Regions from separate parts of the Pseudomonas sp. 10S4 genome, predicted to be linked through region 2. Evidence: predicted binding sites of a transcription regulator. Region 2 holds the regulator's gene; each other region holds the start of a gene.
The links. Region 2 encodes FliA, which starts transcription of late flagellar genes. Its sites were predicted from a motif close to CTAAAGTTTNNNNNNNNNNNGCCGNTAA; they were not measured.
Positions count from the first base shown of each region.

Region 1: RHM58_RS27205 (methyl-accepting chemotaxis protein) is a predicted target of FliA. The motif match lies at 3,994-4,021, and genes of this name have one in related genera.
Region 3: RHM58_RS00560 (methyl-accepting chemotaxis protein) is a predicted target of FliA. The motif match lies at 4,380-4,407, and genes of this name have one in related genera.

Region 1 covers NZ_CP133774.1:5,807,059-5,815,029, reverse strand. The annotation lists gene RHM58_RS27220 (alpha/beta fold hydrolase) at 1-603, opposite strand, end outside; partial or broken gene RHM58_RS27215 (YqaA family protein) at 797-1,229, opposite strand; gene RHM58_RS27210 (DUF411 domain-containing protein) at 1,229-1,675, opposite strand; gene RHM58_RS27205 (methyl-accepting chemotaxis protein) at 1,934-3,925, opposite strand; gene RHM58_RS27200 (hypothetical protein) at 4,328-4,846, shown strand; gene RHM58_RS27195 (aldo/keto reductase) at 4,892-5,887, opposite strand; gene RHM58_RS27190 (LysR family transcriptional regulator) at 6,007-6,933, shown strand; gene RHM58_RS27185 (hypothetical protein) at 7,455-7,643, shown strand; gene RHM58_RS27180 (fe2+ zn2+ uptake regulation protein) at 7,633-7,971, opposite strand, start outside.
Region 2 covers NZ_CP133774.1:3,732,126-3,740,096, reverse strand. The annotation lists gene RHM58_RS17415 (chemotaxis protein CheA) at 35-2,278, opposite strand; gene RHM58_RS17410 (protein phosphatase CheZ) at 2,332-3,120, opposite strand; gene RHM58_RS17405 (chemotaxis response regulator CheY) at 3,143-3,514, opposite strand; gene fliA (RNA polymerase sigma factor FliA) at 3,683-4,423, opposite strand; gene fleN (flagellar synthesis regulator FleN) at 4,420-5,250, opposite strand; gene flhF (flagellar biosynthesis protein FlhF) at 5,367-6,701, opposite strand; gene flhA (flagellar biosynthesis protein FlhA) at 6,713-7,971, opposite strand, start outside.
Region 3 covers NZ_CP133774.1:109,293-117,263, reverse strand. The annotation lists gene RHM58_RS00580 (TylF/MycF/NovP-related O-methyltransferase) at 1-140, opposite strand, end outside; gene RHM58_RS00575 (hypothetical protein) at 137-1,003, opposite strand; gene RHM58_RS00570 (inorganic phosphate transporter) at 1,329-2,942, opposite strand; gene RHM58_RS00565 (transporter) at 3,223-4,245, opposite strand; gene RHM58_RS00560 (methyl-accepting chemotaxis protein) at 4,521-6,143, shown strand; gene RHM58_RS00555 (hypothetical protein) at 6,255-6,707, shown strand; gene RHM58_RS00550 (PepSY domain-containing protein) at 6,937-7,251, opposite strand; partial or broken gene RHM58_RS00545 (glycerophosphodiester phosphodiesterase) at 7,469-7,971, opposite strand, start outside.

The sequences.
Region 1 (7,971 bases), 2.1 Mb from region 2:
GGTGCGGATCCCGTCGGCGGTGACTTTCAGCTCCCGTTCATACCATTGATCGACGGTGCGATACGGTACGCCGAGGGCTTTCCAGTCTTCCAGGCCGATGGGATTGACCAGCGCCAATTGCTCGACTTGTTCCGGGTATTGCAGCGCATAACGGGTGGCGAGCATGCCGCCGGTGGAGTGCCCGACCAAGGTGGCCTTCTGGATGCCCAGGGCCTTGAGTAGCTTCTGGGTGTTGGTCGCCAGTTGCTGGAATGTGTATTGGTAATTGTCTGGTTTGCTGGAGGTGCAGAAGCCTATCTGGTCCGGGGCGATCACTCGGTAGCCGGCCTCGCTCAGGGCCTTGATCGAACTGTCCCAGGTCGCGCCGCAGAAATTCTTGCCATGCATCAGCACCACACTGCGCCCGTTGGCCTTGCCATGGGCGGCGACGTCCATGTAACCCATTTGCAGGGATTTACCCTGGGACTGGAAGGCAAAATGCTTGACCGTGTAGGGATACTCGAAGCCCTGGAGTTCCGGTCCATATTCCGGACCTTCGGCGTGAGCCAGGATGGGTAGAGTGGCGGTCAGCAGCAGGCAGGGCAGCCAGCGTGAGAGGGTCATAGAAGAACTCCGTGGGAAATCTGCGGATGCTGGAAGGGCACGATTAGGGTGACATTAATAACAGGCAATGACTCAATGCCGGTCAGCCAATGCAATCCATGTGGGAGCGGGCTTGCTCGCGAAGAGGCCGGCAGCTTCAAAATAAATGTTGGCTGATACACAGCTTTCGCGAGCAAGCTCGCTCCCACAGTTTTTAACCCATCCAGCCGAGTGTTATCAGGGCCAGCACCGCATAACGGGCGCCTTTGGCGAGGCTCACGATCAGCAGGAATCGCCCCAGGGGCTCACGCATGACGCCAGCCACCAGGGTTAGCGGATCACCGATCACAGGCACCCAACTGAGCAGCAACGACCAATGACCGTAGCGCTGATAATGCTTTCGGGCCGTTTCAAGATGCCGGGGGCTGACCGGAAACCAGCGCCGCTCGCGAAAGCGCTCGATGCCACGTCCCAGCCACCAGTTCAGCAATGAGCCGAGGACATTGCCCAGGGTCGCGACCGCCAACAGTGCCCAGATCCAGTAACGATCGCTGATTAACAACCCCACCAGCACCGCTTCGGACTGCAACGGCAGCAGCGTCGCCGCACCGAACGCCGCAAAAAAGCCCGATGTACGCGCCGAACATCAATGGGCGGGGTAGTCCGCCACCACCACGTCGGTGCCGGTCTTGGTCAGGCCGATGACTTGATAGGCGTCGCTCATGCCATCCATTTCCATACCGGGCGAGCCCATCGGCATGCCGGGAGCCGCCACACCCAGCAGATCGTCACGCTTGCTCAGGGCCAGCACTTGCTCGGCCGGCACATGACCCTCGACGAACTTGCCGTTGATCAGCGCCGTGTGGCAGGACGCCAGGCGTGGCGGCACGCCGTGCTGCTGCTTGAACTCGCTCATGTTTGCTTCGACGTGATCCTCGACCTTGAAGCCGTTGGCTTCGAGGTGGCTGATCCATTTTTTGCAGCAACTACAATTGGCATCACGGTGCACTTCGATGGGGATCAGATCGGCGGCCTGGGCCAGGGAGGAGATAAACAGGGCGCTCAGGGCGATCAGACGCAGATGGGTTCGCATGGGAGGATCTCGACTCGGAGGGCGGTCCAAAAAAGAGGCATTTTGACTACTTTAACCAACAAAGAGGGGCGAGAGTGTTTCGAAGTAATGCAGGATGGTGTGATGTACGAGGCTTTCTGTGGCGAGGGAGCTTGCTCCCGTTCGGCGGCGCAGCCGTCGCAAGATCTGAGTGCAGGATCTGTCTGAAGAGGGGCCGCTTCGCAGCCCAGCGGGAGCAAGCTCCCTCGCCACAGGGAGCTTCGTCAGTCAGCTAAAGGGTTAACGAACCTTGAACCGCCCCATGATCGCGCTCACCCGGCTATTCGCTTCCAGCAACTGCTGAGTGTTGAGTTCACTGGCATGACCGCTTTTAACCAACTCATCAACCATATGGCGGATCTGTACCATGCTGCGGTTGATCTCTTCGGTCACGGCGCTTTGCTGCTCGGCGGCGGTCGCAATCTGGGTGCTCAGGCTGTTGATATGGCTGACGGAGCCGGCCATTTCATCCAGGCCGGAGTTGACCCGCGCTGTGGCATCCGCAGCGGATTGGCAGCTGGCCTGGGTGTTTTCCATGGCCGCCACCGAAGAGCTCACGCCTTGGGTCAGGCGTTTGAGCATTTCGTTGATTTCCGAGGTGCTGGCCTGGGTCCGGGCGGCGAGGGCGCGGACTTCATCGGCCACCACCGCAAAGCCCCGGCCCTGTTCACCGGCGCGTGCCGCTTCAATTGCCGCGTTGAGCGCCAACAGGTTGGTTTGCCCGGCAATCGCGCCGATCACCCCGAGAATCTCGGTAATCCGTTGTGCGTCCTGCTGCATGTTTTCAACTTTGTGGGTGGCGCTGGCCACTTCATCAATCAGCGCCACGACACTGCTGGAAGCTTCGCCGACCACAACCCGCGAGCGATCCGCGTGTTCGCTGGCGCGCTGGGTGAAAGCAGCAGTTTCAGCAGCGTTCTGCGCAACACTGTCGGCGGTGGAGCTCATTTCGGTGATGGCAGTAACGGTCTGATCGGTTTCCGAGGCGTGACGCACCAGAATCTGACTGGTGTGCGCGGAAGTGCGTTGCAGGTTGTCCAGACCCGAAGCCATGGCGCCGGTGGCTTGGGTGACTTCGCCAATCATGTTCTGCAAGTAGATGATGAAGGCGTTGACCGAGTGGCCGATGGCGCCCAGTTCATCCTCGGCACGGATGGTGATGCGCTTTGTCAGGTCGGCATCGCCGGCAGACAGTGCATCGATGTTGGCCTTGAGGATTTTCATGCGATGAATCAGTTGGCGAATCGCGTAGATCTGCAGCAGAACCAACAGAATCACCATCGGAATCTGCAACAGGCTCAAGGTGTTCAATACATCGTCACGTTGAGCGGTGATCAGCTTGGTCGGCAGGGCAGTCGCGAGGAACCACGGCGTGCCTTCGATCGGGCGCATGAAGAAGGTGCTGGCTTCGCCGTTGTTGTCGAATTCGACCCGCTGCGCCTGGTCACGGTTTTGCAGGCCCGCCTTGACCTGGCTGGCGAACGGCGAGTTGCCGGCCAGTTCGCTGATGTTCTTCAGCACGACCGGCCCGCTGATGCGTGAGCTGTTGCTGATGATTTTGCCGTCGGCTTCGACGATCAGCATTTCGGCACCGAGGTCTTTTTCCTTGCGTGCGATCAGATCGTTGAAGAAGCCCAGGGTCACGTCGATGGTCGACACACCGTAGGCCACGCCATTTTTCTGAATGGCCATCGCGCAGTTGGTGCGCGGCTCGGCACTGGCGTCATCCTTATAGGCGGCAGCCCACGCGCACTGACCGCGCGGGGTTTGCATGCCGCCCTTGTACCAGCTCTGGTCGTAGTAGTTGGGCGCGGCGTCGCTGTTCCAGAAGGTGTTGACGGCCAGTTTGCCGGAGCTGTCACGGTGCCAGAAGGTGCTGAACTTGTTGCGTCCCGCTTCACGTTGGCCGGGCAAAGGCCAGATCCCGCCACCAAACACTTTCAGCTCGCCGTACTGGTCCACCAAACCGGGCAGCACCGTATCAATGGCGGCGCTGTCGAGCAGGGGTATGGTCTGGGTGATGCTGCGTTGCTGGGCTTGCACCTTGTTCAGTTCGCCCTGGATTTGCTCGGCAACTTCGGCAATGCGGTTGAGGGCGACCTGTTCTTCGGTATGGCGCAGTTTCGGCGCGACCAACTGGCTGATACCCACCACCGTGAGTACCGAAAGCAGCAGGATGAACAGGACCAGAAACAGCGTGTAGCGAGCCTGAATGGTACGGAATGCGGGCATGGGACCGGTCCTTGTGCTGCGTTTTTATTGTTGGGATTCGGATTTCGAAAATGGCGGGCTTCGAAGCTTTATCGGCCCGCTTGGGGTGAGCTTTAGGTACGGACGTACAAGAAAGGTGTTAGGAGGACGGATGGTGAGTAACGGTCTTGGTACAAATAAGCAGGATCAGATGGATATGACAGCGATGCCTCGGCTATACCAAAATGAAAAATATCGTGTAGGCCAATGAAACAGGGGCTTCAGTGATTTGTATCGTAAATGTACAAAAATTGTAAAAAGGCGAAATACTTGTAGGTAGGCATTCTCATCGCGCCGATACTTCCGCGCATTCATCTCGCTTAAACAAGGATTTTTTATGTCGCACGGACATTGGAATATCGTCGCGCTGTCAGGAGCACGGTCATGACTATCGGTCTGGTCGGCAACTGGACTGCCAAACCGGGAGTGCTGCTTCGCCAGGGTTCGCCCAATGCCAAACCAGTAACCCAAAGTGCCAAGGTGCGAGAGATCCTATCCATGGTGGGCACCAATCCGCTGGTGCTCGACCGGGCGAAAATGGATGCTCAATCATTGTTCAAGCAGGTCAAGGGCTTCGATCCGGAAAACATCTCGGTCAAGCAGTTAAGCAACATGAGCACCTACCTGAAGCAGAAGGGCATCATCGGCGATGTGACCGCCCTGACGTTGCTGAACGCAGGCTCCAAATTCGATAAATTCGGTGTTCCGACCGACCCCGATGCGAAGTTCAACGCCCTGGAGTACTTTGCCGTTCAACTGGATAACATCCAGACCAACAACCTCAAGGGCAACAAGTACGCTAACTACCTGGTCCCTGAGTACAAAAAAGCAATCTACGTGCTGCAGAACCTCAAGACCTACGGCGAAACCAACGGCTCGACGGTCAAGAAGAAGGACAAGTAATCTTCTGACCCGCTCAATACGTTGAACGGGCCAGAAACCGGTTGATCAGCGGTCGAGCATTTGCATCACCGCTTCCGGGTAGCGCAAGCCCGCGGTGGCGTTGGCCGGGAATATCGCTTCCAGCGCCTGCAACTCGCCAGCACTCAGTTTCACCTCCAGCGCTGCGACATTTTCCTCCAGGTATTTACGTTGCTTGGTCCCGGGAATCGGGATCAAGTAATCGCCTTGCGCCAGGACCCAGGCCAACGCCAGTTGCCCGGCAGTCACGCCTTTGTCGGCGGCCAGCGCCTCGACTTGCTGCACCAGTTGCAGGTTTTTCCCGAAGTTCTCCCCTTGAAAACGCGGACTGAAGCGGCGGTAGTCGTCAGCTGCAAAGTCGTCCGGACTTTTCAACGCACCGGTCAGAAAGCCACGGCCCAGCGGGCTGTACGGGACAAAAGCGATGCCCAGGCGCTGACACGCGGCCAGGCAACCGTTGTCTTCCTGATCGCGGCTCCACAGCGAGTATTCACTTTGCAGTGCACTGATCGGATGCACCTTGTGCGCCCGTTCAAGCGTGGCGGCCGATGCTTCGCTCAAACCCAGGTAGCGGACCTTGCCGGCCTTGATCAGCTCGGCCATCGCGCCGACGGTTTCTTCGATGGCTACTTGCGGGTCGATCCGGTGCTGATAGTACAAATCCAGGGTATCCACGCCGAGGCGCTTGAGGGTGCCGTCGATGGACTTGCGAATGTATTCCGGCCGACCGTCGACACCCCGTGCTGAGGGGTTGGCCGGGTCGCGAACGATGCCGAACTTGCTGGCGAGGAACACTTGGTCGCGCTTGCCGACGATGGCTTTGCCGATCAGTTCTTCATTGGTATGCGGGCCGTACATGTCAGCGGTGTCGAGCAGGTTAATGCCGAGCTCCAGCGCCCGGTGCAGGGTGGCGGTGGCTTCACGGGTGTCGGTGCCGGTGGTGTAGAAATCGGTCATGCCCATGCAGCCCAATCCGATGGCGCTCACTTGCGGTCCGTTCTTGCCCAGTTGACGTGTTTGCATGAGATCAGCTCCTTGAAAATGTGAGCCACCATTGTTCACCTCGACAGAAACCAGATAAACCGGCTAAAACTGCTATCACTATTCGTTATTTCTAAATAATTACCCACTGAGCCCGAACCATGGACCGTCTCAACGCCATGCGCGTGTTTACCCGGATCGTCGAACTGGGCGGTTTCGCCAAGGCTGCCGACAGCCTACAAATGCCCCGTGCCTCGGTGACCATTCTGATCAAGCAGCTTGAAGCCCATCTGGGTGTGCAACTGCTGCAGCGAACCACCCGGCAGATCAGCCTGACGCTCGACGGCGCGGCGTATTACCCACGGTGCGTGCGTTTGCTGGCGGATCTTGAGGAAGCCGAAGCGGTATTTTCCGCTGCCCGGCACAACCCCAAGGGTTTGCTGCGAGTGGATATGCCGGCGGGGATAGGGCGGTTGATCGTGATCCCTGCATTGCCGCAGTTCACTGCCAGGTACCCGTTGATCGAACTGGAAATCGGTTTGAATGACCGCACGGTAGACCTGATTCGCGAAGGTGTGGACTGCGTGCTGCGGGGTGGTTCGCCCATGGATGACTCGCTGGTGGCGCGGCCGCTGGTGATGCTGGATCAGGTGACCTGCGCCAGCCCCGAGTACTTGCAACGTCACGGCACACCCCAGTGCCTGGCCGATTTGCCGGGCCATCAGATGGTGGAGTATTTCTCTGCTACCACCGGCGCGCGCTTCGGGCTGGAGTTTGTGGTCGAGGGACAGTTGCAGCAACTCGATTTGCCCAAGCAGGTTTCGGTCAACAGCGCTGACGGTTACATGGCCGCGTGTGAGGCCGGGTATGGTTTGGTCCAGGCCCCGTACTATCACGTTGCCCGGCAACTGAAGGAAGGGCGTCTGTGCCAAGTGCTCAGCGACGCACCGCCGCCGGCCATGCCGCTTACGGCGCTGTACCCGCCACACCGCCAGTTGTCCCGGCGGGTGCGGGTATTTGTCGATTGGCTGGTTGAACTCTGTGCACAACCGGGCCAGCACTTTTACCGCAGCGAATCAGGCCGCTGAACGATTGGCCGGGGGATCGCTTGGGTGCTCCAGTGTCCGATGGATGCGTGGGGTTTCAATGGATTGCCATGTATTGCACGTGCTCGGGTTGCGTTAAGAGTAGAAGGCGTCAAGGACCCAAAAACACGAAAAATCGGCTGTAAGAAAAATGCCCGCAACAGGGCGGGCATTTGTTCAGGGCTGATTAAAAAAGCTATTTTGTCTTACACGTTGTTCAAGGGAATGGACTACCGATGTTCGTAATAACCCGGTCCGCCACGATCATAATGGCGGTCACCGTGCCAGCCTCCGTGGGGGAAAATGATACAGCCGCTCAGGGAAAGTAGAGCGATCAGGGGAATCAGCAGTGTGATTCGACGGAGCATTTCAAAATCCTCATGGTTATCGCCGCGATGAAGCCAAAACACTTCATCGTCTGTAACATGAGACTTCGTTTGCTGCCGTTCATCCCCGTACAAAGGTAGGCGCTTGGCATGCAAGCGGATACAAACCGGATACATTTCAAGGTTCAGGAACCCGCAATGACCCAATCGCAACGTTTGAAATACTCGATTCTGATCTCCCTGGTGGTCCTGGGGATCATGTTCGGCCTTTCGTATCTGCAAAATACAGGGGTCATCAGCGAGAAGCTGTTTCAGTACATCGCCATTGGCGTGGCAGTGATCGTGGTGGTGGTAAATGGCGTGATGCGCCGCAAGGTCAAGCCTTAAGCGACGCACCCGAGGCGGGTTCACCGCAGAGAATGGCAATGGCCTGCGGATGCAGGCTGTAGCTTTTGTCCGGATTGAGCGTGATCACGCCCTCAATGCACAAGCGCTTCAATACCTCCCGCACACTCAGGAAGGACAGGGGAATATCCAGGTCCAGCAAATGTGTGTGTACGCCGCGCACGCCCAGGCTGCGCTCGCTTTCTGCGGCGCTCAGCAAGGCGTCGATGACTTTCAGGCGAATCAGGCTGGTTCTCAGGCCAAAGCTCTTGAGCAGCACTCTGATTCGTTCGTTTGCGTGGCGATCAGTCCTGTGTTCGAACATTCCGGG
Region 2 (7,971 bases):
CGGAGCGAGGCTCAGTCGCCCCGCCCCGCCAGAATCAAATACGCCGTGCGGCGTAACGCTTGAGCATGCTCGGGACATCGAGAATCAGCGCGATGCGGCCGTCACCAGTGATGGTGGCGCCGGACATGCCCGGGGTTCCCTGAAGCATTTTGCCCAATGGCTTGATGACCACTTCTTCCTGGCCCACCAGTTGATCGACGACAAAGCCGATCCGCTGCGTGCCCACCGACAGGATCACCACATGGCCCTCGCGCTGCTCTTCGTGAGCGGCGGAGCTGACCAGCCAGCGTTTGAGGTAGAACAAGGGCAGGGCCTTGTCCCGCACGATCACCACTTCCTGGCCGTCCACCACGTTGGTGCGCGACAGGTCGAGGTGGAAGATCTCGTTGACGTTCACCAGCGGGAACGCAAACGCCTGGTTGCCGAGCATGACCATCAGCGTCGGCATGATCGCCAGGGTCAACGGCACCTTGATGACGATCTTCGAGCCCAGGCCCTTGGTCGAGTAGATGTTGATCGAACCGTTGAGCTGGGAAATCTTGGTTTTCACCACGTCCATGCCCACGCCACGACCCGACACGTCGGAGATCTCGGTTTTGGTCGAGAAGCCCGGTGCGAAAATCAGGTTGTAGCACTCGGTTTCGCTCAAGCGATCGGCCGCGTCCTTGTCCATCACACCGCGTTTTACCGCGATGGCACGCAGGACGTTCGGGTCCATACCTTTGCCGTCATCGGAGATCGACAGCAGGATGTGGTCGCCTTCCTGTTCAGCGGCCAGGATCACCTTGCCACCGCGGGCCTTGCCCGACGCTTCGCGCTCTTCCGGCGACTCGATGCCGTGGTCGACCGCGTTGCGCACCAAGTGGACCAGCGGGTCGGCCAGGGCCTCGACGAGGTTCTTGTCGAGGTCGGTTTCTTCGCCGACCAGTTCCAGGTTGATCTCTTTCTTGAGCTGGCGAGCCAGGTCTCGAACCAGGCGCGGGAAGCGCCCGAAGACTTTCTTGATCGGTTGCATCCGGGTCTTCATGACCGCGGTTTGCAGGTCAGCCGTCACCACGTCGAGGTTCGACACAGCTTTGGACATGGCCTCGTCGGCACTGTTGGCGCCCAGGCGAACCAAGCGGTTACGCACCAGTACCAATTCGCCGACCATGTTCATGATCTCGTCCAGCCGCGCAGTATCAACCCGCACGGTGGTCTCGGCTTCGCTGGCCGGTTTTTCCGGTGGCGGTGCCGCCGGTGCGGCGCGAGCAGGTGCCGGAGCAGCCGCAGCCGCCGGTTTCGGCGCTTCAGCTTTAGGCTCAGGGGCTTTAGCCGCAGGTTTCGCGGCAGCGGCAGGCGCCTTGGCGACTGGCGCGGAAACCACTGCCCCGGTGCCGACTTCGGTGAACTTGCCTTTACCGTGTAACTCGTCGAGCAGCGATTCGAACTCGTGATCGGAAATCAGATCACCGCCGGCCGCTTTAGCGGTTGGCGCCGCCGGGGCCGGTGCCGAGGCAATGGCCGATTCCAGCGCGTCCACAGCAAAGTTGCCCTTGCCGTGCAGTTGATCGAGCAGTGCTTCGAATTCGTCGTCGGTGATGTCCGAACTGTCGCCCGGCGCTTTCGGGGCAGCCGGGGCAGCAGGCGCGGCCACGGCATCGACCGCGAACTGGCCTTTGCCATGCAGCTGATCGAGCAACGACTCGAACTCGGCGTCGGTGATTTCGTCGCTGGCCGATGCATCGGCGGCCGGTGCAGGAGCAGCCGCCGGGGCCTCGGCCTGAGCCTTGACGGCATTCAGCGAGTCCAGCAGTTGTTCGAATTCGTTATCGGTAATGTCGCCCGACTCGCTTTCAGCGGCCGGTTCTTCCACCGCGTCAGCAACCGGAGCCGCTGCATCGGCGCTTTGCGGCTCGGCCAGACGGGCCAGTGCCGCAAGCAATTCTGGAGTGGCAGCCGTGATCGGACTGCGTTCGCGGACTTCGGTGAACATGCCGTTCACTGCGTCCAGCGCTTCGAGAACCACGTCCATCAGTTCCGAGTCGACGCGTCGTTCACCCTTGCGCAGGATGTCGAACACGTTCTCGGCGATGTGACAGCACTCCACCAGCTCATTGAGCTGGAGGAAGCCGGCGCCCCCTTTTACAGTGTGGAAACCGCGAAAAATTGCATTGAGCAAGTCCGCATCATCCGGTCGGCTTTCCAGCTCAACCAGTTGTTCGGACAGCTGCTCTAGAATCTCGCCGGCCTCAACCAGGAAATCCTGAAGGATCTCTTCATCGGCGCCGAAGCTCATTAAGGGGGTGCTCCTAAGGTCTAAAAACCTAAAAAACCTGAAATTCTAAAACTCTAAAATCCTAGGCTGGATAACAAATCGTCCACATCGTCCTGACCGGACACAACATCTTCTCTTTTATCGGCATGAATCTGCGGACCTTCACCCTGAGAGAGATGTTTTTGCGGATCTTTTTCAGCCAGCATCGCTTCACGGTCATGTTCGATACCCGCAAAGCGGTCTACCTGACTGGCCATGAGCACGAGCTTGAGCAGGTTACTTTCAACTTCGGTGACCAATTGGGTCACGCGCTTGATCACTTGACCGGTGAGGTCCTGGTAATCCTGAGCCAGCAGAATGTCGTTCAGGTTGCTCGACACCACGCGATTGTCTTCGCTGCTGCGTGTCAGGAAACCGTCGACCCGCCGCGCCAGCTCACGGAACTCTTCAGCCCCGACTTCGCGACGCATGAACCGTCCCCAGTCGGTGCTCAACGCCTGGGCTTCATTGCTCAGGCCGTTGACCAGCGGCGTGGCGTTTTCCACCAGGTCCATGGTGCGGTTGGCTGCGGCCTCGGTCAGCTTGACCACATAACCCAGACGCTCGGTGGCGTCCGTGATCTGCGAAACTTCCTCGGCTTGCGGCATGTGCGGGTCAATCTGAAAATTGACGATCGCGCTATGCAGCTCACGAGTGAGCTTGCCCACTTCCTGGTACAGGCCGCGGTCACGGGTCTGATTGAGCTCATGGATCAGTTGCACAGCGTCGCCAAACTTGCCTTTTTCAAGGCTGTCGACCAGTTCGCGGGCATGTTTTTTCAGGGTCGACTCAAAGTCGCCCTGTGAAGATTCGTTATGGTCCATAGCTCCCCCGTGGCGCAGTTTCTCAACCGATGCGTTCGAAAATCTTCTCGATTTTGTCTTTCAACGCCTGGGCCGTGAAGGGTTTGACCACATAGCCGTTTACACCGGCCTGGGCCGCTTCGATGATTTGCTCGCGCTTGGCTTCAGCAGTCACCATCAGCACCGGCAGGTGCTTGAGTCTTTCATCGGCGCGCACGTGGCGCAGCAGATCGATACCGGTCATGCCAGGCATGTTCCAGTCCGTTACCAGAAAGTCGATGCTGCCGCTGTTGAGAACCGGAATGGCAGTGATGCCATCGTCAGCCTCGACCGTGTTGGTGAACCCAAGGTCACGCAACAGGTTTTTAATGATCCGCCGCATCGTTGAGAAGTCATCAACGATGAGGATTTTCATGTTCTTGTCCAATTCGACCTCCAAGCAGTCTTAAACGCGCCCAGCACCTGGACACGCCACTTCAATCAATCCGGCAAAGCACTCAAATGACTGTCTGGAGCACAACAGATCGAGACCGCTGCAGTTCAACACCACACCAGCCTCGTTCGCAGTGTCCCCACACTGCCTTCAGCGCGCTCGCCACTCCCCCAAACGCCCCCGCAAACGGGCCGCGCACTGGCTGTGTAACTGGCTGACACGCGATTCGCTGACCCCCAGGACCTCACCGATTTCCTTGAGGTTCAGCTCTTCGTCGTAGTACAGCGCCAACACCAGTCGCTCACGCTCCGGCAAATTGGCAATCGCGTCCGCCAACGCAGCCTGGAAACGTTCATCTTCCAGATCGCGTGACGGCTCCAGATGAGCACTGGCGCCGTCCTCATGCAGCCCTTCGTGTTCGCCGTCCTGCAACAGGTCGTCGAAACTGAACAGGCGGCTGCCCAAGGTGTCGTTCAAAATCCCGTAATAATCGTCGAGACTCAATTGGAGTTCGGCCGCAACCTCGTGATCTTTAGCGTCACGGCCGGTTTTAGCTTCAATCGAGCGAATTGCGTCGCTGACCATGCGGGTATTGCGGTGGACCGAACGTGGCGCCCAGTCCCCTTTGCGTACTTCATCGAGCATCGCGCCGCGGATTCGAATGCCCGCGTACGTCTCGAAACTCGCGCCTTTGCTGGCGTCGTATTTGGTCGATACTTCAAGCAGGCCGATCATCCCGGCCTGGATCAGGTCTTCCACCTGAACACTGGCCGGCAAACGTGCCAGCAAGTGGTAAGCAATGCGTTTAACCAGTGGCGCGTAACGCTCGATCAGCTCGTACTGCGAGTCACGTGCCGACTTCTTGTAGAGGTTGTAGCCACTGGCTGTCATAGGACGGGTCCTGCGGTCTGTTGCACGAGACGCTCGACGAAAAATTCCAGATGCCCGCGCGGGTTGGCCGGCAGTGGCCAGGTGTCGACCTTCTGTGCAATCGCCTTGAACGCCAGGGCGCACTTGGAGCGCGGGAAGGCTTCGTAGACGGCACGTTGCTTCTGCACGGCCTTGCGCACGCTTTCGTCGTAAGGCACGGCGCCGACGTATTGTAAGGCGACGTCGAGGAAGCGGTCCGTGACCTTGGTCAACTTGGCGAACAGGTTGCGACCTTCTTGCGGGCTCTGGGCCATATTGGCCAGGACGCGGAAGCGGTTCATGCCGTAATCGCGATTCAGCAGTTTGATCAGCGCGTAGGCGTCGGTGATGGAGGTCGGCTCATCGCAGACCACCAGCAACACTTCCTGGGCGGCGCGGACAAAACTGACTACCGAGTCACCAATACCGGCAGCTGTGTCGATCACGAGTACGTCGAGGTTGTCGCCGATATCGCTGAAGGCCTGGATCAGGCCGGCATGTTGGGCCGGGCTCAGATGAACCATGCTCTGGGTACCGGAAGCGGCCGGGACGATGCGAATACCGCCCGGGCCTTGCAACAGAACGTCGCGCAGCTCGCAGCGGCCTTCGATCACGTCGGCCAGGGTACGTTTTGGCGTCAGTCCCAACAGAACGTCGACGTTCGCCAGCCCCAGATCGGCATCCAGCAGCATGACGCGCCGGCCGAGCTCAGCTAGAGCCAGGGACAAGTTCACTGACACGTTAGTCTTCCCGACGCCACCTTTGCCGCCGGTCACCGCGATCACCTGTACGGGATGCATGCTGCCCATGTTATTTCTTTACCTTGTCTTGCATAGACGGAGGCCACATTACTGGCTGCGCGTTCATCAACTGAACAATGCATGGCAGACCATCGATGTAGGTACAAAAACTGTTCATTAGTACCTCAGCCAACCTGCTTGGTCGGGCTGTGGTAAATATCAGCGAACATGTCAGCCATGGCTTCTTCGCTGGGTTCTTCCTGCATTTGCACGCTGACCGCGCGACTGACCAACTGATGACGTCGCGGCAGATGCAAATCATCCGGGATACGCGGACCATCGGTGAGGTAAGCCACCGGCAATTCATGACTGATAGCCAGGCTCAACACCTCGCCCAGACTCGCCGTTTCATCCAGTTTAGTCAGGATGCAGCCAGCGAGCCCGCAACGCTTGTAACTGTGATAAGCGGCGGTTAGAACCTGTTTTTGGCTGGTGGTTGCCAGGACCAGATAATTTTTTGATTTGATGCCACGACCGGCCAGGCTTTCGAGCTGCATGCGCAATGCCGGATCGCTGGCCTGAAGGCCGGCAGTATCGATCAGCACCACGCGTTTACGCAGCAGCGGGTCCAGCGCCTGAACCAGCGACTGGCCCGGATCGACGTGGGTCACCGACACATTAAGAATCCGGCCCAATGTCTTGAGTTGTTCCTGAGCACCGATACGGTAGCTGTCCATGCTCACCAGCGCGATGTTTTGCGCGCCGTACTTGAGCACGTAACGGGCGGCGAGCTTGGCCAGCGTGGTGGTCTTGCCCATGCCGGCAGGGCCGACCATGGCAATCACACCGCCCTCTTCCAGTGGCTCGACTTCCGGTGTGGCGATCATCCGCGCCAGGTGCGCCAGCAACATGCGCCAGGCCTGACGAGGTTCTTCAATATCGGTAATCAGCGCTAGCAGATCGCGCGACAACGGGCCGGACAAGCCGATGCGTTGCAGGCGACGCCACAGGTTCGCCTGGGCCGGACGGCTGCCTTGCAACTGATTCCAGGCCAGGGAGCCGAGTTGCACTTCCATCAGTTCGCGCAGGCTGTTGAGCTCGAAACGCATCGAATCGAAGGCCCGTGGGTCAACGCCGCCGGAGGCTTGCGCAGGCGCCGGTGCCTGACGACGCGGCGCGGCGTAAGTCGGCTCAACCAATGGCTCGGCAGCGGTCAACGGCAAGCCGGCGAACAACTGGCGATTGGTGGTCTTGTCACCGTCGGTCTCGCCATCGCCGCGCAGGCTCAGTTCGGCCTGGGCAGTCACGATGCGCGACTGGGTCTTGCGCAGCTCATCCTCGAGTTCCATGTTCGGAACGCGCGGGGCCAGCGCCGACAATTTGTAATCCAGGGCTGCCGTCAGCTCGACACCACCGGCGATCCGGCGGTTGCCAATAATGGCCGCATCAGCGCCCAGCTCATCACGAACCAGTTTCATGGCCTGACGCATATCGGCGGCGAAAAAACGCTTAACTTGCATAAACCACTACCTCAGCCGTTGGGCCCTACTGTCGCAACGATGGTCACTTGCTTGTTGTCAGGAATTTCCTGGTAAGCCAACACATGCAAACCCGGGACTGCCAGTCGGCCGAATCGCGAAAGCATCGCGCGAACCGGACCGGCTACCAGCAGAATCACCGGTTGACCTTGCATCTCTTGACGCTGCGCGGCATCGATCAACGAACGCTGCAGCTTCTCTGCCATGCTTGGCTCCAGCAGAACGCCCTCTTCCGAGCCTTGTCCTGCCTTCTGAAGACTATTGAGCAATATCTGTTCCAACCTTGGCTCCAGAGTGATAACTGGTAGCTCCGACTCAGTCCCTACAATGCTTTGGACGATAGCGCGGGATACGCCGACGCGCACTGCGGCCACCAGCGCGGCAGTATCTTGACTCTTGGCGGCATTGTTGGCGATGGCCTCGGCAATGCTGCGAATGTCCCGTACCGGCACTTGTTCGGCGAGCAACGCCTGCAAGACTTTGAGCAACTGCGACAGCGAAACAACGCCCGGCACCAACTCTTCTGCCAGTTTTGGCGAGCTTTTGGCCAGCAATTGCATGAGTTGCTGCACTTCCTCGTGGCCAATCAGCTCACTGGAGTGTTTGTACAGAATCTGGTTCAAGTGGGTCGCCACTACCGTACTGGCATCGACCACGGTGTAACCGAGGGACTGGGCTTGGGCGCGCTGGCTGACTTCAATCCAGACCGCCTCCAGACCAAAAGCCGGATCTTTGGCGGTAATGCCATTCAGCGTGCCGTAGACCTGCCCCGGATTGATCGCCAGCTCGCGATCCGGGTAAATCTCGGCTTCTGCGAGGATCACGCCCATGAGGGTCAGGCGATAAGCGCTTGGCGCCAGGTCGAGGTTGTCACGGATATGCACAGTCGGCATCAGGAAGCCCAAATCCTGGGAGAGCTTCTTACGAACGCCTTTAATCCGCGCGAGCAACTGACCACCCTGATTGCGATCCACCAGCGGAATCAGGCGATAGCCGACTTCCAGGCCGATCATGTCGATCGGGGTCACGTCATCCCAGCCCAGCTCCTTGGTTTCCTGGGCGCGGGCCGGGGATGGCAGCAGCTCTTGCTGACGCTTGACCTCTTGCAAGGCCTGAACCTTGACCACGTTCTGCTTTTTCCAGAACAGGTACGCAGCGCCGGCCGCCAGGGCCGCCATGCTGAGGAAGGAGAAGTGCGGCATGCCGGGCACCAGGCCCATCACTGCCATCAGGCCGGCTGCCACCGCCAACG
Region 3 (7,971 bases), 3.6 Mb from region 2:
GACAGTGCAGCGGTTACGCCAATGCGGTTGGCAAAGACGAACGGCGCGTCGGCCACGTACTCGGCATCGACCCGTTTCAGGACGTTGGCACGGGTTTCGTTGTACTGGGCCTCGGCGGGCGTGATGCGACGCTTGGTCATTGCTGGATTCCTTGGAAATTCGAAAAGTCGTGGGCGTGGAAATAGTCTTTGAAACCGGCGCCGACGTCAGGGCAGGCACTGTCGACGTTGATCGCGCCGCGCTTGTGCTTGAGGTCGTCGAGGTGCATCAGGCGGAAGTCCACGCTGAAGCGGGTCTGTTGCGTGTGGTTTGGAACAGTACCGTGCAGGTGCGAGCCGGAGAAGATCAGCATGTCACCGGTGTTGCCGGCCACGCGCATTTCAGAGGCGCTGTTGATCGCTTCCAGCGGCACTGGGTGCACGCGGACTTCCTCTTTGAGGTTGTCCTTGGCTTTATGCCGCTGGTTGCTGATCCAGTCGTTGAGGCTCCATTCGCTGGAGGTGTTCTTCACCGGCATGTCGAAGTAGCCAGCATTGATCATCATGGTCTGGTCGGGGCTGATGGTGTGCACCGGCATCCAGGTGTTGATCTGGCAATCGACGCTGCCGTACCAGGTATCGCGATGGGGCTTGTAGGCGTAGCTGACGCCCGCGTGCAGGTATTCGTAGTTGGGCACGACGCGAATACGCGGCACGTCGAAAATGTATTCGTGCGGGTCGACACCGATTTCATCGATGAAGCTCAGGATCAATTCCTTGGCGCGCAGACTGTTGGTGAACTGGCCCTTGAGGCGCGTCACCAGCACAACGAATTCTTCCACCGGCATCAAGGTATGCAGGGCCTGGTGGTTAGTCTCGCCATTGAAGGCGGCGGTGATGCTTTCCTGGGCGAACGCGCACAGCGCTTTGGCAGCGCGTAGCTCAGTGTTCAAGAAGATGTCGCCGGCGTAGATGGCTTCTTTGAAGTCAGCTTTTTTCTGAAGCTGATTGATGTACAGATTCACGGTTCGCACTCCTGAATGCATCGAGTCTCTTAAGAATCGGCACCACGGTAACAAACTGAAGTGCGATCCATCGCTTGGTGGGTCAATAAAAGTGAGAACGGCTGCATTTGCGACGAAATGCTTAGGCCAGGCAAAAAAATCCCGGCTCCGGAATGAACCAGGCCGGGACATATTCGCCCCCGTAGGAGCTGCCGAAGGCTGCGATCTTTTGACTGACCTGTGTAGGAGCGAAGCTTGCTCACGAAGGCGATTTCATATTCAACACTGATGTTGACTGACAGATCGCTTTCGCGAGCAAGCTTCGCTCCTACAAATCCTTGGTGGGTCAGAACAATTTGGTGAACAACCAGTACAAACTGCCCGACAACAGGATCGCCGCCGGCAAGGTCAGCACCCAGGCCATCATCAGGTTGCGGATGGTCTTCATCTGCAAGCCGCCGCCATTGGCGACCATGCTCCCGGCCACCCCTGAAGACAAAACGTGGGTGGTGGACACCGGCAGGCCAAACATGTCGGCGGCACCGATGGTCAGCATGGCCACGGTTTCGGCCGACGCGCCCTGGGCATACGTCAGGTGGGTCTTGCCGATTTTTTCACCGACCGTCACCACGATGCGCTTCCAGCCGACCATGGTGCCCAGCCCCAGCGCGATGGCCACGGCGATCTTCACCCACAGCGGAATGAAGCGCGTGGCGTTGTCGATCTGTTGCTTGAACAGTTGCAGCTTGCCGGTGGTGTCAGCGTCGAAGTTACCGACCTTGTTCTTGTCCATCAGGCGAATGGTTTCGCTGGTCAGGTACATGTCGTTACGCACGTTGCCCATGGCTTCGGCCGGGACTTTCGACAGCGAGCCGTAGCCCTTCACTTCGTTCCCGATGTTGCCGGCCAGCGAGGCGAGGGCGGGCACCAGTTGCGGCGTGACTTCCTTGCTGCGCACGTAATCGGACAGCACTGCACGCGGGTCGGCAGGTGTCGGCAGCGGTGCACTTTTCACTAGGGCTTGCTGGGTGACTTCGGCGACGGCGGCGAACTGCAACGCTTGATCGGCCGGCATGGTGCGGTTCAGCGCATACGCCATCGGCAGGGTGCCGACCAGAATCAACATGATCAGGCCCATGCCTTTCTGGCCGTCGTTGGAGCCGTGGGCGAAGGACACGCCGGTGCAGGTCAGAATCAATAAACCGCGAATCCACCAAGGTGGCGGCGCATCACCTTCCGGTGCCTTGTACAGCGCACGATTCTTGACGAACGCCCGCAGGGCCAGCAGCAACAGTGCGGCAAAGCCGAAGCCGACTAACGGCGAGAGCAGCAGCGCGTAACCGATCTTGGTGGCTTGCGCCCAATCCACGCCGCTGGTGCCATCGCGGCCATGCATCAGGGCATTGGCGACGCCGACGCCGATGATCGAGCCGATCAGGGTGTGCGACGAGGAGGCCGGCAAGCCCAGCCACCAGGTGCCGAGGTTCCACAGGATCGCCGCGATCAACAGGGCGAAGATCATCGCGAACCCGGCGGAGGAGCCGACTTGCAGAATCAGCTCCACCGGCAGCAACGCGATGATACCGAACGCCACCGCGCCACTCGAAAGCAATACACCGAGAAAATTGAAGAACCCGGACCAGGCCACCGCGAAGTTCGGCGGCATCGAGTTGGTGTAAATCACCGTGGCCACCGCGTTGGCGGTGTCGTGGAAGCCGTTGACGAATTCAAAACCGAGGGCGATCAGCAGCGCCACGCCCAGCAGCAGAAACGGTGTCCAGGTGGTTACCACCGTGCCGAGTTCGTGCATGTCGTGCATCAGGCTGTAGGCGGTGAACAACAACCCGCTGGCCAGCACCCCGAAGAAAATCACGAAGGTGAACAGGCCGGGTTTTTTATCGAAGTGCGGTCTGGCGCTGCGGGCAGGCGCCTGACCAGCGGACAAGGAAGGAGTAGCCATCACGGACAATCCTGAGTGAGGAAGGAGTATCGCCCATGATCGTTTCAAAATATGACAGAGAGACTGCGGTGGGTCAGGGTTTGGGTTTCTTTTGCATTTCCGTTGATCGGAATCCACTACTGATCTACAGGCAAGGCACGACCTGTGGCGAGGGAGCTTGCTCCCGCTCGGCTGCGAAGCAGTCGCTAATCCTGCTGGCACGGTTTGCCTGGGAGAGTGCTGGGGGTCGCTTCGCAACCCAGCGGGAGCAAGCTCCCTCGCCACAAGGGATCGCGGTGACTCAATAATCCTGGCGCTTGCGAAACGCCCAGCGCCCGGCCAGCACGGTAAACGTCGCGACCAATGCCACCAGAATCCAGAACCCTTCCGGGTCGCCCGAGAGCGGTATCCCGCCGACGTTCATGCCAAAAAAACCGGCAATGATGTTGATCGGCAATGCCAGCACTGTCACCACCGTCAGGGTGAACAACGTGCGGTTGCTCTGTTCGTTGAGGTTGGCCGCGATTTCTTCCTGCAACAGCTTGATCCGTTCACCGAGGGCCGTGAGGTCGTTGATGATCAGCGCAAACTCCTCGGTGGACTTGCGCAGCTCCTTGACGTCCTCCTTCTGCAACCATTGCGGCGGACGGTTGAGCAGGCGCAATAGCGACCCCGGTTCAAGTGCCAACAACCGCTGCAACCGCACCAGTACCCGGCGATTGGCGCCCAGCTCAGCACGGTTGGTCGACAGCCGCGAAGACAACAACTCATCTTCGATCTGATCGACACTCTGGCTGGTCTTGCGCACGATCTGCGTCAGCACTTCGCCCTGATCGCGCAGCAGGTGCACCAGCAACTCCAGCGGTGAGCGAAAGCATTCCCCGGCCTTCACCGAAGAACGCAGCTTGTCCACCGAGTGCAACGGTTGCAATCGCGCGCTGATGATCAGCTTGCTGCGGGCGCAGACCCACAGCGTCGAGACATCCGAAGACACCATGCTGCTGAGGTTGAACACCACGTCGTTGACCACCGCCAGCAACGCCGAATCGACATGCTCGATGCGGGTCGAGCGCGAACCTTCGTGCAGCGCCTCGAAAAACTCCTCGGGCAATTCCAGATGGCTTTTCATCCAGCGCTCGCACGCGGCGTGGGCCAGGTTCAGGTGCAACCAGAGGAATTCGTCGTTGTCTTCGGTGTGTTGCAAGCATCGCAGGGCCTCGGCCGAGTCGATCTCCCGGCCGCGCTCACCGGGACGAAAACGGAAGCCGTAAAGCAGGCCGAACAAGTCAGTGTCGCGATGGCTTTGGTCGATGCTGTGGTTCATGAGGTCTCGCTGAGAGGAAGCGCCTGTCGCGGGTTCACAGGTTCACTTGGGCCGCATCATCGCAAGGAGTTTTGACGGTTTTGTGACAGTTGCACGGCGACGCAAACGTGTGCGTTACCGATGGTCGGGATTGATTCAAGAAGCGCTCTGGCACGCCGATGACGCAGGTGTTAGGTTGCGCGGCTTTGGCCACGAGCCGAGATTGCAGACAGGGAAGTTTGGACGTCTTTCACGCCCAATCAGGCGTGCTTCTTTCCTGTCATGAGTATCACTCGATGCTGCAAAAATCCCTGAGAGCCCAAATCCTCGCGTTACTGAGCGGCAGTCTGTTGGCGATGTTGCTGATCGCTTTGGCCTGCTTTCACTTCCTGTCCAGTGGCGTCCAAAGTTACGCCAACCTGATCGACGGCCCACTGCGCACGTCGCAATTGATCGATGAAGCCAACCTGCAATTCAAGGTGCAGGTTCAGGAGTGGAAAAACGTTCTGCTGCGCGGCAAACAGCCGGCGGACCTGGACAAATACTGGCAGCAATTCGAGGACCGTCAGCGCGACGTGCAGGGCATTCTCGGCGAACTGGCCGGGCAGAAAGGTCTGGATAGCCAACTCAAGAGCAGCATCGAACGCCTGCGTGACGAACATCGTCAGTTGGGCAACGCCTATCAGAAAGGTCGTGATGCCTATGTTGCTGCCGGTGCCGATCCAACTGCAGGCGACAACGCGGTCAAGGGTATGGACCGCGCCACCAGCGATCAGATGAGCGAGTTGGTCGGCGAGCTGCGCAAGCACGGCACCGAGCAGTCGGCATTGATCAGCGCCAGTGCCGATCGCACGGTGTTGTTGGGGATCATCGTGATGCTCGCGTCCGGGCTGCTGATCGGGCTGTTGAGCTTGTGGCTGATCAACCGAAACCTGGTGGACCCGATTCGCAAACTGATCGACTACGTGGCACAACTCAGCCAGGGCAAATTCGCCGAACGCGTGGCCAGCAGCCGTGAAGACGAGTTGGGTAAACTGGCGATGGCCGCCAACACCTTGCGCGATTTCCTTGCCGAAACCTTCACCCGTTTGCAGCGCAGTGCGTCGGACCTGGACAGCGCCAGCGGCGAGCTGAACTCCATCGCCACGTTGATGGCCAACGGCACCAACGAGCAGTTCAACCGCACCGATCAGGTAGCCACGGCGATGAACGAAATGTCTGCCACCGCGCAGGAAGTTGCTCGTCATGCAGCGGACGCAGCACGCGCGGCCGATGATGCCGACCAGTCCGCCCAGCAGGGCGAAAAAGTCATGCAGGGCACCATTCACACCATCACTCAAATGCGCGGCGAGATCGCCAACACCGCCACCGTGATCCGTCGTCTGGAAACCGACAGCGGGCGTATCGGCAAGGTGCTGGAAGTGATTCGCGGCATCGCCGAGCAGACCAATTTGCTGGCGCTGAACGCGGCGATCGAAGCGGCCCGCGCCGGTGAAGCCGGACGCGGTTTCGCAGTGGTGGCCGATGAAGTCCGCAGTCTGGCCCAGCGCACGGCGGCGTCGATCATCGAAATCAACCAGATCATCCAGACCGTGCAAACCGGCGCGGTGGACGCGGCCCAGGCGATTGAAAGCGGTCAATCGCGCAGCGAAGAAAGTGTCGAGCAAGTGACCCAGGCCGGCGCCATGCTGGAGCGCATCACCCATGCCGTGGAAGCCATCCGCGACATGAACCGCCAGATCGCCACGGCGGCCGAAGAGCAAACGTCGGTGGCCGAAGACATCTCGCGCAACCTGACCGAGATCACCAGCATCGCCAGTACCAACCTGGACCACGTGCAGCGCACTGAAGCGGCGAGCCACAACCTGCACGGGTTGTCGGGGCAGTTGAATGAAGTGACGTCGCGCCTGAGCGCGTAACCGAAAAGGCTGTGTACCGGCTTGCTTACCGAGTCGGTACACAGTTGATCTCAAGTCCGGCTAAACGATGTCGATGATGGATTTAACCTGAACCCAAATAGGATAAGCCCCATGGTCAGCATCACCTCTGTTTCGATCAACCAAACCCTCTCGACGCCGACGAGCCAAACCTCGATCAACGGCAGCACTGACGACAGTACGTCAGCAACCTCCACCACCTCCAGCACCACAACTTCCAGCGATAGCACCAAGGCTTCTGCTGGCGGCGCCGCGCCGGCTGGCGACAGTAGCAGTTCGAGCAGCAGCACCGATTCCGATGCCGTAAAAGAGCTGCGCAAGCAGATCGCCGAACTGCAAAAGCAATTGCAGGAACAACAGCAGCAACTGCAAGCGGCTCAGGCCAAGCAAGAAAGCCCCGATGCCAAAGCCGCCGCTGTTGCCGCCGCGCAGTCGCAGCTCTCAGCCACCTCGGGCTCTTTGGAAACCGCCACCTCGGCGTTGGTGCAGGCGTTACAAGACGAAGGCAGCAGCACTTCCGGGTCGATGGTCAGTACTACGGCTTAATCCACTGTCGGCAGGCTGAAGGTAAACAACGTGCCGTTCTGCGCCGCGAACGGATTCTAGTGACCCCTGGCGCACGCAGGCACAAAAAAACGCACGACCCGAAGATCGTGCGTTATCAAAAAACGTGTACGAGCGAAGCTTGCTCGCGAAAGCGGTGTGTCTGTCACATCAATGTTGAATGTGCTGCCGTCTTCGCGAGCAAGCTTCGCTCCTACAGGGATTGCGGTGATTACTTGTCCTGTTTGTTGCTCAGCACCTGGCCGGTCTTGGCGTCCAGGTCCACGTCCCACTTCACGCCTTTAGCATCGCGGATTTCTACCTGATAGACGTAAGCGTTAGCCTTCTGCTCAAGCTCGGTGTCGGTGATGTTCGCCGCCGTAGTGCCTGGGTGCTGGGCGAGGGCGGCCTGGTTGAGTTTTTCCAGGTCCATGATAGTGCCGGCCTTGAGCAGCCCCGGAATCAAGTCCGGGCGAACGTCAGCCTGGGCCAGACCCGCAGTAACGGTCAGGGCAGCGGCGGCGAACAGGGCAGTCAGGGTTTTCATGAGGTTCTTTCCTTGGGTGAGCTGTTTAAGTGGGCTCAGGTTAGCCAGCGCAACTTAATTCACCCTTAATTACCCCTCGACTGCTGAAAAGCATTCGCGAGCAAGCCCGCTCCCACATTGGATCGCCTGCATACACAGAGTCTGTGAACGACTGCGATCCAGTGTGGGAGCGGGCTTGCTCGCGAAGAAGTTGACGTGGTGTCGCGTCAGGTGCCGATCAGTAGCCGTTGTTCTGCAGCAATTGCGCCACGGTGCCAGCGGCTGGCCGTTTGTAGAACTTCAGCAGTTCGCTGGCGCGGTTGGTGAAGATGCCGTCGACGCCGGCGTCCATCACCTTCTGGTAATCCACGGCATCGTCGACGGTGTAGACGTGCACCAGCATGCCCTGATCGTGGGTGTACTGGTTCATCCAGGGTTGCACCAGATCCGAATAGCTCTGATCGCCGCCCTTGGTCAGCGCCGCCGAAGGGCCGGTGCCGATTGCGCCCTGGGCCTTGGCGTACTCGATCCATTGCTGGAATTCGGCTTTGCTTTTCGGCTCTTGCTTGGCGTAGTAAGTGGCTTTGTCCTTGTCGCCGGACTCCACGAAGGTCACTTTGGATTTCGGCTCGATACTGCCTTCACCGACCCACAGCAACAGGACCTTCGGCACGTTCGGCATTTCTTTTGCAGCAATTCGAGGCTGCTCTTCTCGAAGGTTTGCAGCACGACCTTGCCTTT